Regions from separate parts of the Micrococcus luteus genome, predicted to be linked through region 1. Evidence: predicted binding sites of a transcription regulator. Region 1 holds the regulator's gene; each other region holds the start of a gene.

The links. Region 1 encodes HrcA, which represses chaperone genes, less so after heat shock. Its sites were predicted from a motif close to TTNGCACTCGNNNNNNNCGAGTGCNAA; they were not measured.
Region 2: groL (chaperonin GroEL) is a predicted target of HrcA. The motif match lies at 1,704-1,730, and genes of this name have one in related genera.
Region 3: groES (co-chaperone GroES) is a predicted target of HrcA. The motif match lies at 2,718-2,744, and genes of this name have one in related genera.

What each region holds. Positions count from the first base shown of each region.
Region 1 is NZ_JAKRLB010000009.1:13,918-18,358, forward strand. It holds gene hemW (radical SAM family heme chaperone HemW) at 1-578, shown strand, start outside; gene MF605_RS05550 (DUF4870 domain-containing protein) at 594-1,013, opposite strand; gene MF605_RS05555 (DUF3097 family protein) at 1,108-1,968, opposite strand; gene hrcA (heat-inducible transcriptional repressor HrcA) at 2,139-3,152, shown strand; gene dnaJ (molecular chaperone DnaJ) at 3,228-4,361, shown strand; gene MF605_RS05570 (16S rRNA (uracil(1498)-N(3))-methyltransferase) at 4,358-4,441, shown strand, end outside.
Region 2 is NZ_JAKRLB010000007.1:88,820-93,260, reverse strand. It holds gene MF605_RS04930 (uracil-DNA glycosylase) at 1-138, opposite strand, end outside; gene MF605_RS04925 (DUF3263 domain-containing protein) at 175-519, shown strand; gene MF605_RS04920 (LytR C-terminal domain-containing protein) at 523-1,545, shown strand; gene groL (chaperonin GroEL) at 1,864-3,495, shown strand; gene MF605_RS04910 (DUF4031 domain-containing protein) at 3,606-4,441, opposite strand, start outside.
Region 3 is NZ_JAKRLB010000006.1:40,008-44,448, forward strand. It holds gene MF605_RS04025 (BCCT family transporter) at 1-410, opposite strand, end outside; gene groL (chaperonin GroEL) at 529-2,136, opposite strand; gene groES (co-chaperone GroES) at 2,245-2,541, opposite strand; gene MF605_RS04040 (hypothetical protein) at 3,178-4,155, shown strand; gene MF605_RS04045 (iron ABC transporter ATP-binding protein) at 4,361-4,441, opposite strand, start outside.

The DNA.
Region 1 (4,441 bases):
AGGAGGGCACCAAGCTCGGGGCCCAGGTGGCCCGCGGCGAGGTGGCGGACGTGGACCCCGACGACCAGGCGGACAAGTACCTGCTCGCCGAGGAGCTGCTCGGCGCCGCCGGCTACCGCTGGTACGAGGTGTCCAACTGGGCGCGCGACCCGCAGGGCTCCGGGGTCCACCGTGCGCGGCACAACGTGGCGTACTGGGAGGACCAGGACTGGTGGGGGATCGGCCCGGGCGCGCACTCGCACCTCGCCGGGGTCCGGTTCTGGAACGCCAAGCACCCCGCCGCCTACGCGCAGCGGCTGGCCACAGGGGTCACCCCCGCCGTCGGCCGCGAGCGGCCCGACGCCGACGCGCGGCGCCTCGAGCGCATCATGCTCGCGGTGCGCACGGTGGGCGGGCTCCCGACCGCGGAGCTCGTCTCGGAGACGCCGGGGGAGGCCGCGCGGACCCGCGGGGCGATCGCCGAACTCATCGCCGCGGGCCTGCTGGACGGGCGCGCCGCCGTCGACGGCCGCATCGTCCCCACGCTCGAGGGGCGGCTGCTCAACGACGCGATCGTCCGGGCGCTGGCCGGCTTCTGACCGGCCGGCCCCGGGTCAGCGCAGGATGCGCAGGTTGAACGGGTACCGGAACGGACGGCCCTTGGACACGTGCGAGGCGCCCATCACGCCGTAGGCCGCCATGGCGGCCCACGTGAGCGCGCCGAGGATCGCGAAGATCGGGCCGACCACCGGCAGCAGGGACAGGAAGAAGAACAGGAGCGTGATGAGCGTGGGCGGCCCGGAGAAGTTCAGGGCCTCGCGCGACTCCTGCGAGGTGAACGGGCCGCGGTCGCGGTAGAGCAGCCACACGACCAGCGGGCCGAGCACGCCGAACGCCAGACTGAGGTGGGCCAGCGCCGCGCGGTCACGGTCCTGCTTCGCCGTGAGCGGGGCGCCGCGGCCGCCGGCCGAGACGAGCCAGGCGGGCGGGCCGTGGCCGGTGCGGCCGGCGTCGGGCTGCGCGCGGGTGTTCACGAGGGGCTCCTCCTGGATCGCGGGACCCGCGCGCCGGGGACCGGGCGCAGGGCATGGGCCAGCATAGCGCGGGCGGGCGGGGGCCGCGCCGAGATCAGTGCTCGGGTGCGGCGGTGAGGAAGTCGATGAGCTCCTCCACGCGGCCCAGCAGGGACGGCTCGAGGTCCGCGTACGTGGTGACGTGGGAGAGCAGCCGCTTCCACCCCAGCCCCGTGGCCTCCTTGCTCCCGTGCGGCCAGCCCAGTCCCCGCAGGATCCCCGTCTTCCAGTCCTGCCCCTTCGGCACGACGGGCCACGCGGGGATGCCGAGGACGGAGGGCTTGATGACCTGCCAGACGTCCACGTAGGGGTGACCGAGGATGAGCACGTTGCCCGCGGCCCCCGGCACGCGCATGGCCTCGGCCGCGAGGCGCTCCTCCTTGGACCCGGTGACGAGATGGTCCACGAGGATCCCGAGCCGGCGCCGCGGACCGGGGGCGAACGCACGGATCGCCCCGGCGAGGTCGTCCACGCCGTGCAGGGGCTCCACGACGATGCCCTCGAGGCGCAGGTCCTCGCCCCACACCTTCTCCACCAGCTCGGCGTCGTGCACGCCCTCCACCCAGATGCGAGAGGCGCGGGCGGTGCGGGCCCGCGCCCCCTCGACCCGTCGCGAGCCGGAGGCGGTGCGGGCCGGCGCCGCCGGGGCCGCGGCGGTCGGGGGGACCAGGGTCACGGGCTCGCCGTCGATCCAGAAGCCGCCGCCGAGGGGGAAGCCGCGGCGCACGCCGCGGCGGTCCTCCAGGACCACCACGTGCACGCCGCCGGAGCGCTCGATGCCGATCACGGCCCCGGTGAACCCGGAGGCCACGTCCTCGACCACCGTGCCGGGGGTGGCGGGCACATCGGGGACGGTCCGGGCGGGGCGGCGCGTCAGGTCGTCGTGGCCCGCGGGGCCCCAGCTGCTCCAGTCCATGGGAGAGCACGGTAGCAACGGGGGCGGGCGATCACCGTGAGCGAAGCCGTGCGGGCCGGTCGGGTCGTCCCCCGGGTCGGACGGTAGCATTGGCACTTGACCCGCCGGAGTGCCAGCCAGGGGCACCTCCGGGGTCGCCCCGGATCCCGACGGACCAGAGGAGGACCGAGATGTCGGAGCAGCCCCGCCGCCTGCAGGTGCTCCAGGCGATCGTGGAGGACTACGTGGCGCTGCGCGAGCCCGTGGGCTCCAAGGCGCTCGTGGAACGGCACGCCCTGGGCGTGTCCTCCGCGACCGTGCGCAACGACATGGCTGCGCTCGAGGAGGAGGGCCTCATCGTGGCCCCGCACACCTCCGCCGGGCGCGTCCCCACGGACAAGGGCTACCGCGTGTTCGTCGACCGCCTCTCCGAGGTGAAGCCGCTGTCCCCGGCCGAGCGCCGGGCCGTGCGGACCCTGCTGGACCCGGAGACGGACACCGAGCACATGATGGAGTCCACGGTGCGCCTCCTGGCCCAGCTGACCCAGCAGGTCGCCGTCGCGCAGTTCCCCCACGAGGACGGCTCCACGATCCGCCACCTCGAACTGGTCTCCCTCGCGCCCACGCGCGTGCTCGTGGTCCTCATCCTGTCCACGGGGCGGGTGGACCAGCGGCACGCCGTGCTGGACCGTCCGGTCGACGAGGCGGAGCTGTCCGTGCTCCGCGGCCTCCTGCTGGACGCCCTGCTGGGGCTCGGTCCGGTGCAGGCGGCCACCGTGGTGGACGACGTCGTCACCCGGGTCCGCCCGGAGCACCGGCAGTCCGCCGCCCTCGTGGCCGCGGCCGTCCAGGACCTCCTCGAGGCCGGCCGGGAGGACCGCATTGTGCTGGCCGGCACCGCCAACCTGGCCCGCTCCCCGGGGGACTTCGGCGCGTCCATCGGGCCGATCCTGGAGGCGCTCGAGGAGCAGGTGGTGCTGCTGCGCCTGCTCACGGAGATGGAGCAGGACGCCCACGGGGTGTCCGTGCGGATCGGCTCCGAGAACGCCGGATCGCTCGCGGACACCTCGGTGGTCGCAGCCGCCTACGGCCCCGGCGCCGTGGCGAAGGTCGGCGTCATCGGTCCGACCCGGATGGACTACCCGGGCACCATGGCCGCCGTCCGGGCGATCGCCCGCTATCTCTCCCGCATCCTGACCACCTGACGCGCCTCCGCGCGTCCTGGCGGGCCCCGTCCCGCATCGCCCCACGTCCCGCTCTCCCCGAGAGGAATCCCCACCGTGACCGACCACTACGAGACGCTCGGCGTCAGCCGTGACGCCAGCACCGAGGAGATCCGCCGCGCCTACCGCAAGCTCGCGCGCACCCACCACCCGGACGTCAACCCCGACCCGGAGGCGGCCGAGCAGTTCAAGCGCATCTCCCACGCCTACGAGGTGCTCTCGGACGAGGGCCGGCGTCGGGCCTACGACACGACGGGCAACGAGAACGGCCAGGCCGGCTTCCCGGGCGGCTTCGGCGGGGCGGGCGGCTTCGGGGGCTTCGCCGACATCTTCGAGACCTTCATGAACGCCGCCGGCCAGGGCGGCCGCGGCGGCCCCGCCAGCCGCGCCCGCCGCGGCCAGGACGCCCTGGTGACCGCGCGGATCGACCTGCGCGACGCCGTCTTCGGCGGCGAGCAGACGATCGAGCTGGACACGGCCGTGCGCTGCGAGCGGTGCGAGGGCTCGTGCTGCGAGCCCGGCACCCAGCCGGAGACCTGCCAGACCTGCCACGGCCACGGCATGATCCAGCGCCCCGTGCGGTCGCTGCTGGGCACCGTCATGGCCACCGAGGCCTGCCCCGCCTGCCAGGGGTTCGGCACCGTCATCCCGACGCCCTGCCACGAGTGCGACGGGCAGGGCCGCGTCCGCACCCGGACGCCGCTGACCCTGCGCATCCCCGCGGGCGTGGACGACGGCACCCGCATCCACCTCGCCGGCCGCGGCGAGGCCGGCCCGGGCGGCGGCCCGAACGGCGACCTCTACGTGGAGATCGCGGTCCGCCCGGACGAGACCTTCCGCCGCGAGGGCGACCACCTGGCCACCACCGTGACCGTCCCCATGGCCGCCGCGGCCCTGGGCACCACCGTCACGCTGGACACCCTGGACGGCAAGCAGTCCCTCAGCCTGGACCCGGGCGTGCAGTCCGGCCACGTCGAGGTCCTCCACGGCCTGGGCGTCGGTCGCCTGCGCGGGCAGGGCCGTGGCGACCTCAAGGTGGACGTGGTGGTCACCACGCCCACCGACCTGGACGACGAGCAGCGCCAGCTCCTGGAGCGCCTGGCCGAGGTGCGCGGCGAGGAGGTCGTGCACGGCGCACCCCAGGCCAAGGGCATGTTCGCCCGGCTGCGGGAGAACCTGAGGAACCTGTGACCGCCCCCCTGTTCCACCTCGAGCCGGGCGCCCTGGCCGGCGCGAGCGCGGGCGCGGAGGTCGTCTTCGACGGCGCCGAG
Region 2 (4,441 bases), on a different contig from region 1:
GATGTGCTCCGGTGCGGGCAGCACCTGCTCTCCGCCCGCCCGGCGGGCCCGCAGCCGCTCGCCGACCTGCTCGAACGCGGCGGCCTGCGGGGCGAGGGCCGCCTCCCAGCCCGGATCCAGGGGCGCGATGAACTCCATGCCCCGAGGGTAGACCGGGTGGGTACAGTGGCCGCCATGTCCCACCCCACGCCCGTCTCGCCCGATCCGGCCCCGGACGAGGGTGCCCGCGCGCGGGCGCGGCGGGACGAGCTGACGGACCTGGAGCGTGCGGTCCTGGACCTGGAGGCCGCCACCTGGCGGTACGGCGGGGCCAAGGACCACGCCGTCCGTGAGCGTCTGGGGCTGTCTCCGACCGCCTATTATCAGGTGTTGAACGGATTGCTGGACCGTGAGGCCGCCCTGGCCTACCGACCCCTGCTGGTCACGCGGCTGCTGCGCAAGCGCGGCACCCGCAGCCGGGCCCGGAGGGGGCCCGCGGATCCGGCGCCGTCCACGCCCGCTTCCCGCCAGGAGAACTGACCCATGGCCTACCAGCCCGACCGCTTCGACGAGGTCCCCGAGTACACGGACCAGCGCGGCGCGCACCGCGAGTCCTTCGCCGTCGCCGGCGCGACCGCCACGGGCGGGGGTCGCCGCCTGAGCCCGCTGCTCTGGGTGGCCGGCCTCGTCCTGCTCGCCGGCCTGTTCGTGGGCGTCGTCCTGCCGTGGCTCACCGGCGACCGCTCCGAGCCCGTCGCCGCCGAGAGCTCGACGACGGCCCCGGCTGCCGCGCCGTCGACGTCGGCGTCGTCCGTGTCCTCCTCGGCGTCCTCCGCGTCGGCGTCGACTGCGTCCGCGACCGAGTCCGCCACCCCGTCCGAGGACGCGGTGGAGGCGTCCCGTTCCGCGGCCGCGGCCGAGTCCTCGCGGGCGGCGCAGGAGGCGGCTGCCGCCGAGGCCGCCGAGTCGTCCCAGGCTGCCGCGTCGTCCCGGGCCGCCGCGGAGGCACAGGCGGCGGAGGCCTCGCGTTCCGAAGCCGCCGCGCAGTCCGCCGAGGCGTCCCGTGCCGCCGCCGAGGCACAGGCGGCGGAGGCCTCGCGTTCCGAGGCCGCCGCGCAGTCCGCAGAGGCGTCCCGGTCGGCGGCGGCCGTCCAGGCGGCGGAGTCCTCGCGCGCCGCCGCGTCCCGTTCGGCCGCCGCGGCGGAGGCCTCGCGCTCGCAGTCCGCGGCCGCGTCGAGCTCTCGTGCGGCCGCGCAGTCTGCGGCCGCGTCGAGCTCTCGTGCAGCCGCGCAGTCCGCGGCCGTGCGCGGCACCCACGTCACCGTGTACAACGCGACCCGCACCCAGGGCCTCGCCGCCTCCTACGCGCAGCGGCTCACGGGCGCCGGCTACACCTCGGTGGACGCGAAGAACTGGAGCGGCTACGGCATCCAGTCCTCCACCGTCCTGTACAACGGCTCGGCCAACAAGGCCGCCGCCGAGGCGGTCGGCAAGGAGCTCGGCTTCCCGGTCATGCAGACCCCGAACCTGCAGGTGAACGGTATCGCGGTGGTCGTCACCAGCTGATCCGCCCGTCGTGCGGCCGTGCCGGCCGCGCACCCTTTCCGGCCCCCGGCGGGGCGCCTTCCGAGGCGTTCTGCCGGGGGCCGTCCGCCGTCCGCGGAAGGGCGGGCCCCGCACTGCGGACCCTTTGCACTCTCCCGGTGCGAGTGCTCATAATGGGGTTAGCACTCCGAAGGCGCGACTGCCAGCCGTACCCCGGTCGGTCCGGCGCCGTGGAGGAGGACCTGTCCACCGGTGAGGCCCCCAGGGGCCGTCCGTCGCGGGCATCGGCGCGGGTCAGCCACCAGAAGTAGGAAGCCGACGTCCAGAAAGGACCTGCACATGGCCAAGACCATCGCATTCGACGAAGAGGCCCGCCGCGGCCTGGAGAAGGGCCTGAACACCCTGGCCGACGCCGTGAAGGTGACCCTCGGCCCCCGCGGCCGCAACGTGGTGCTGGAGAAGAAGTGGGGCGCCCCCACCATCACCAACGACGGCGTCTCCATCGCCAAGGAGATCGAGCTCGAGGACCCGTACGAGAAGATCGGCGCGGAGCTCGTCAAGGAGGTCGCCAAGAAGACCGACGACGTCGCCGGCGACGGCACCACCACCGCCACCGTGCTGGCCCAGGCGCTGGTCCGCGAGGGCCTGCGCAACGTGGCCGCGGGCGCCGACCCGCTGTCCCTGAAGCGCGGCATCGAGAAGGCCGTGGAGGCCGTCACCTCTGAGCTGCTCTCCGCCTCCCGCGAGATCGAGACCAAGGACCAGATCGCGGCCACCGCCTCGATCTCCGCCGCGGACAAGCAGATCGGCTCCCTCATCGCCGAGGCCCTGGACAAGGTCGGCAAGGAGGGCGTCATCACCGTCGAGGAGTCCAACACCTTCGGCCTCGAGCTCGAGCTCACCGAGGGCATGCGCTTCGACAAGGGCTACATCTCCGGTTACTTCGTGACCGACGCGGACCGCCAGGAGGCCGTCCTCGAGGATCCCTACATCCTCATCGTCAACTCGAAGATCTCCTCCGTGAAGGACATGGTGGCGATCCTCGAGAAGGTCATGCAGTCGGGCAAGCCGCTGCTGATCATCGCCGAGGACGTCGAGGGCGAGGCCCTGGCCACCCTCGTGGTCAACAAGATCCGCGGCACCTTCAAGTCCGTGGCCGTGAAGGCCCCGGGCTTCGGTGACCGCCGCAAGGCCATGCTCGCCGACATCGCCATCCTCACCGGCGGCCAGGTCATCTCCTCCGAGGTGGGCCTGTCCCTGGAGAACGCCACCCTCGACCTGCTGGGCTCCGCCCGCAAGGTGGTCATCACCAAGGACGAGACCACCATCGTGGAGGGTGGCGGCGACGCCGAGCAGATCGCCGGCCGCGTGGCCCAGATCCGCTCCGAGATCGAGAACACCGACTCGGACTACGATCGCGAGAAGCTGCAGGAGCGCCTCGCCAAGCTGGCCGGCGGCGTGGCCGTCATCAAGGCCGGCGCGGCCACCGAGGTGGAGCTCAAGGAGCGTAAGCACCGCATCGAGGACGCCGTGCGCAACGCCAAGGCCGCGGTGGAGGAGGGCATCGTCGCCGGCGGCGGCGTGGCCCTGATCCAGGCCGGCGCCAAGGCGTTCGGCGGCCTGCAGCTCGAGGGCGACGAGGCCACCGGCGCGAACATCGTGAAGGTCGCCATCGAGGCCCCGCTGAAGCAGATCGCCTTCAACGCGGGCCTGGAGCCCGGCGTCGTGGCGGACAAGGTCAAGACCCTCGACGACGGTCACGGCCTGAACGCCGCCACCGGCGAGTACGAGGACCTGCTGGCCGCCGGCATCAACGACCCGGTGAAGGTGACCCGCTCGGCCCTGCAGAACGCCGCGTCCATCGCGGGCCTGTTCCTGACCACCGAGGCCGTCGTCGCGGACAAGCCCGAGAAGGCCGCCGCCGGCGCCGAGGGCATGGACCCGATGGGCGGCATGGGCGGCATGATGTGATCAGCCGCTGAGCCGGCCCGGCCCGTTCGGGCGCCCAGCCTGCGAGGCCCGTCTCCCCGTCCGGGGAGGCGGGCCTCGCCGCGTCCGGGGCCGGCACCGGGGCGCCCCGCTCAGGCCGACAGCGCGGCTCGTTCCGCCGCCAGGTTGCGGCGGGCGGCGGCCTCCCAGCGCGTTCGGCCGGGCGCGGTCCGATACAGCCGCTCGGCGTCCAGCAGGGCGTCCAGCACCGCGCCGCGACCGCGGGCCCAGTCCGCGTCGGACACGTGCGCGTAGTCCTGCCGGACCGCGGCCACGTAGCGGGCGTAGGCCTCGGGGGAGCGGCCGAGGACCTCGAGGTCCGCGTCCGAGAGCACCGCCCCGGCCGCGTCGTGCGGGGCGGGGTCGTGGGCGGCGGTGAGCAACACGAGGCGCGCCACCTCGTCGACGACGTCGGCCGGCACCGCCAGCCGCGGGTCGGTGAGCACGTCCCGGGCCAGGGCGGCCGAGTCCGCCTCGTCCTGGCCGGCGGGCGCGGTGGGGTCCCCGGCGTAGACGGCGTCGTGGAACCACGCGGCCAGGCGGACCGCACGCGGATCCGGCCCGGTCTCCGCCCCCGCCCGCTCGAGCAGGTCCACGGACTCGAGCACCGCGAGCAGGTGGGCCGGGTCGTGGTAGTGCCGATGCGGCTCCGCCCAGCGGGCCAGCAGGTCGCGTCCCGCCGTCGTCACCGCATCCGGGCTCGCCGCCGTGCCCTCGAACAGCCGCGCCCAGCGCCGGGCGAGGACGACGTCCCGCTTCTCGGCGCGGCTCCGGGCGGGCACGCGCAGCCCCGAGGCGGCGAGCCGACGCACCAGCTCCCGTCCGGTGACGGGCACCGCCCCGCGGGCCACGAGCTCGGCACGTCGGTGCGCGGGCACGTCGTAGTGGTCCCGGTCGAAGACCCGCTCCGAGAGCCCTGCTGCCCGCG
Region 3 (4,441 bases), on a different contig from region 1:
CTCGCCGTGGAGTACTCCGGCTTCTCCCCGTCCAGGCCCAGCGGGATCTCGCCGTACCGGGAGAACGCCAAGACGAGCAGGAACACCACCATCCCGATGGCCAGCAGGGCGAACAGCCAGCCGGCGTGGAGCATCACCCAGTCGAGGGCCGCGCTCGAGACGGCCAGCACGGCGTCCGGCTGCAGCACGCCCCACACCACGAAGCCGACCACCAGCAGGCCGACGACGGCGAGGATCACCCGGTCCACGCCGTAGCGCACCCGGCGGTCCTCCACGGACACGCCCGGCACGAGGGCCGGGTGGATGCCGTGCGGATAGGAGAACTCGCGGACGAAGCGGCGCAGCCGTGGCCGGGCCGGGGTCCGGGTCGTGTGGGACCGGGTGGGACGGGGCGGCGTGGGTGTGTCCATGGGCACACCATAGAGGGCGCCCCGGACGGCGGTCGTCTCCCGCCCGCACGACGACGGCCCCCCACCCGGGCGGGCGAGGGGCCGTCGTCGACCGGCCGCGTCAGGGCCGACGGAGGCGTCAGTGCTGGTGGTCGGCCTCGTCCTCCTCGGCGGGCTTGTCCGCCACGAGGGTCTCGGTGGTCAGCACGAGGGCCGCGATGGAGGCGGCGTTGGCCAGCGCGGAGCGGGTCACCTTGACCGGGTCGATCACGCCGTCGGCGATCAGGTCGCCGTAGACGCCGGTCTTCGCGTTGAAGCCGTGGTTCGGCTCCAGCTCGGCGACCTTGGAGACCACCACGTAGCCGTCCTCGCCCGCGTTCTGGGCGATCCAGCGCAGCGGCTGCTTCAGGGCCTTGCGGACGATGTCCACGCCCACGGCGGCGTCGCCGGTCAGGGCCTGGACGTCGGCGTCGGTGTCGAGCGCGGTCAGCGCGTTGATGAGCGCGGTGCCGCCGCCGGCCACGATGCCCTCCTCGAGGGCGGCGCGGGTCGAGGACACGGCGTCCTCGATGCGGTGCTTGCGCTCCTTGAGCTCCACCTCGGTGGCGGCGCCCACGCGGATCACGCCGATGCCGCCGGAGAGCTTGGCGAGGCGCTCCTGGAGCTTCTCGCGGTCCCAGTCGGAGTCGGTCGCGGCGGACTCGGCCTTGATCTGGGCGACCCGGGCCTCGACGTCCTCGGCCGCACCGCCGCCGTCGACGATGGTGGTCTCGTCCTTGGTGACGGTGATGCGGCGGGCGGAGCCGAGCACGTCCAGGTCGGCCTGCTCGAGCTTCATGCCGAGGTCCGGGGAGACGACCTGGGCGCCGGTGAGGATCGCGATGTCCTGCATCATGGCCTTGCGGCGGTCGCCGAAGCCCGGGGCCTTGACGGCCACGACGTTCAGGGTGCCGCGGATCTTGTTCACCACGAGGGTGGACAGGGCCTCACCCTCGACGTCCTCGGCGATCACGAACAGCGGCTTGTTGGCCTGCAGGACCTTCTCCAGCAGGGGCAGCAGCTCCTGCACGTTGGAGATCTTGCCCGAGTTGATCAGGACGTAGGCGTCCTCGAGCACGGCCTCCTGACGCTCGGCGTCGGTGACCATGTACGGGGAAAGGAAGCCCTTGTCGAACTGCATGCCCTCGGTGACGTCCAGCTCGGTGGAGGTCGTGGAGGACTCCTCGATGGTGATGACGCCGTCGGTGCCGACCGTGTCGAACGCGCGGGCCAGCAACTCGCCGACCTCGTCGTTCTGGGCCGAGATGGCGGCCACGTGGGCCACCTCCTGGCCCTCGACCGGGCGGGCGTTCTCCTGCAGGCGCTGCTCGACGGCGGCCACGGCCACCTCGATGCCCTTCTTGACCTCGCCCGGCGCGGCGCCGGCGGCGACCTGGCGCATGCCCTCGTTCACGAGCGCCTGGGCCAGCACGGTGGCGGTGGTGGTGCCGTCGCCCGCGATGTCGTTGGTCTTGGTGGCGACCTCCTTGGCGAGCTGGGCGCCCATGTTCTCGTACGGGTCCTCCAGCTCCACCTCACGGGCGATCGTGACGCCGTCGTTGGTGATGGTGGGGGCGCCCCACGCCTTGTCGAGCACCACGTTGCGGCCCTTGGGGCCGAGGGTGACCTTGACGGTGTCGGCGAGCTTGTCGATGCCGGCCTGGAGGGCGCGGCGTGCGTCGTCGTTGAAAGCCAGCTGCTTGACCATGACGGACGCTCCTTTCGTTCAGGGAGTCAGGGGGTGCGGGGACGCGAGGGGCCCGGGGCGCGCGCACCGGTGCGGTGCGCGCCGCTCACCGGGCCCGTCGCGGCGGGGTCACTTGGCGACGACGGCCAGCACGTCGCGGGCGGAGAGCACCAGGTACTCCTCGCCGCCGACCTTGACCTCGGTGCCGCCGTACTTGGAGTACAGCACCACGTCACCCTCGGCGACGTCGACGGGCACGCGGTTGCCGTTCTCGGCGACCCGGCCCGGGCCCACGGCCACGACCTGGCCCTCCTGCGGCTTCTCCTTGGCGGTGTCCGGGATCACGAGGCCCGACGCGGTGGTCTGCTCGGCCTCCAGGGGGCGGACAACGATGCGATCCTCGAGGGGCTTGATGGAGACAGACATGCTGCACACTCCTTCTTCGTCGACGTGCGGCTCCGGCGGGCTCGCCGGTCCGCTGATGCTGTGGTCTGCGGGTGCGCCACGGGCGTCAGACCCTCCGTCGTCGCGGTGCCGGACGGTCCACCTCGGGCATTGGCACCCGGTACCCCCGAGTGCCAGTGCCGACTCTACTCCGGGTTCTGGCACTCCTTCAACATGAGTGCCAGCCGTGTCCCCGCCGTCCGCCGCGGGCGGAGGCGTGGGGCGCGGTGCGGTGGGGCACCGTGGGGCGGCGGGTGGGGCGGGTTCCGAGCCCAAGAGCACGCGGAGTGGTTGCGACTGCGGCCCGCAACCTGTCCCTCCCCCACTCCCCACCCTCCCCCCTCGCCACCCTCCGTGGGCAGAAACCGCACCCCCGCCCGTCGCGTGGGCAGCATCCGCAGGTTTTCGATCTCCGTGGGCAGAAGCGCCCTCTCTTCTGCCCACGGATGTTGCGTGGGCGGAACTCCTCGCAGTTCTGCCCACCGAGCCATGACGACGTCGTCCCGGCGGGACAACCGGCCGCCGCCGAGTCCTGCACAGCCGGCCCACCCCGCGCCGGTGTGCACAGACACGCGGCCCGCCCGGCCGTCGTCAGGCCGACCGCGTCAAGGTCGACCCATGTCCTTCGCCCCCGATCTCCCCCTCGTCCCCGTCTTCACCACCCGCGACGTGCTCGAACGCGGTCTGCCGCCCAGCCGGGTGCGGCGGTCCGACGTCCTCCGCCTCGCCCGCGGCATCCACCGTCGCCGTGACATGCCGCTGCGCACCTGGGAGTCTGCCGGGCTCCCGCCGCCGCACCACGGGGTCGGCCTCGACCTGCTGACCGCCCTCCTGCGGTCCCGTCCCGACGCCGTTCTCTCCCACGAGACGGCGGCGCACCTCCACGGCCTCCCGCTTCCCCCGGGCGGGGCCACGCGACGCGCCGCCGTCGAGATCACGTTGCACCGCGGCACCGCACGGGCGCGGATCCCCGGCGTCATGGAGCACCGAAGACCCCTGCCCGCCGGCCACGTCACCTCCGTGCTCGGGCTACGGGTGACGACGCCGGAACGGACCTGGCTCGATCTGTGCTCGATCGGCCACCCCTGGGACGAGGCATCCCTCGTGTCGGCGGGTGACCACCTGGTCCGTCACCCCTGGTCCCCGCGCGGCCGGCGGCCTCCCATCACCACGGTCACCGCGCTGCACGAGGCGATGCGGCCGCTCGGGCGGTTCGTCGGAAGACCGCGGGCGACGGCGGCGCTCGAGCGCGTACGGGTGGGTGCCGACTCGCCGCAGGAGACCCGGCTGAGGCTGGCGCTCGTCGAGGCGGGGCTGGGCGAGCCGACGCTGCAGCACGTGTTCGACCCCGGGCGGCGGGACGCCCCCGAGGCCGATCTGTGGTTCGAGGACTGCCGGCTCGTCCTCCAGTACGACGGCGAGGTGCACCGGAGTGCCGAGCAACACGCCCGGGACGCCCGGCGAGACCAGTACTACGCGGAGCGTGGGCAGATGACCCTGCACGTCACGAGCCGGGACGTCGGCGAGGGATACGAGCGGGTGATCGAGGCCGTCCTCAGACGACGGGCACAGGTCTCGAACGGCTGGGATGCCTGACGTCGTCGTCGCGTATGGCCCTGCCGTCCATGCGCAGGGGTTCCGTGGGCAGAAGCGAGGGTGCTTCTGCCCACGGAACCTGGAAACACGCGGGTTCTGCCCCCGGAAGGCGAGACCCGGCGGGTTCTGCCCACGGAACGCTCGCGTCGGCCGGGCACCCGACCCCCGCCCGGACCGACCCGGGCCGACCTCACCGTCGCCCCGCTCAGTAGTACACGGCCAGCGGCCCGTGCGGTCCGTCCACCACGCTGCAGGGGGTCTTGAAGATCCGCTCCAGCACCTCAGG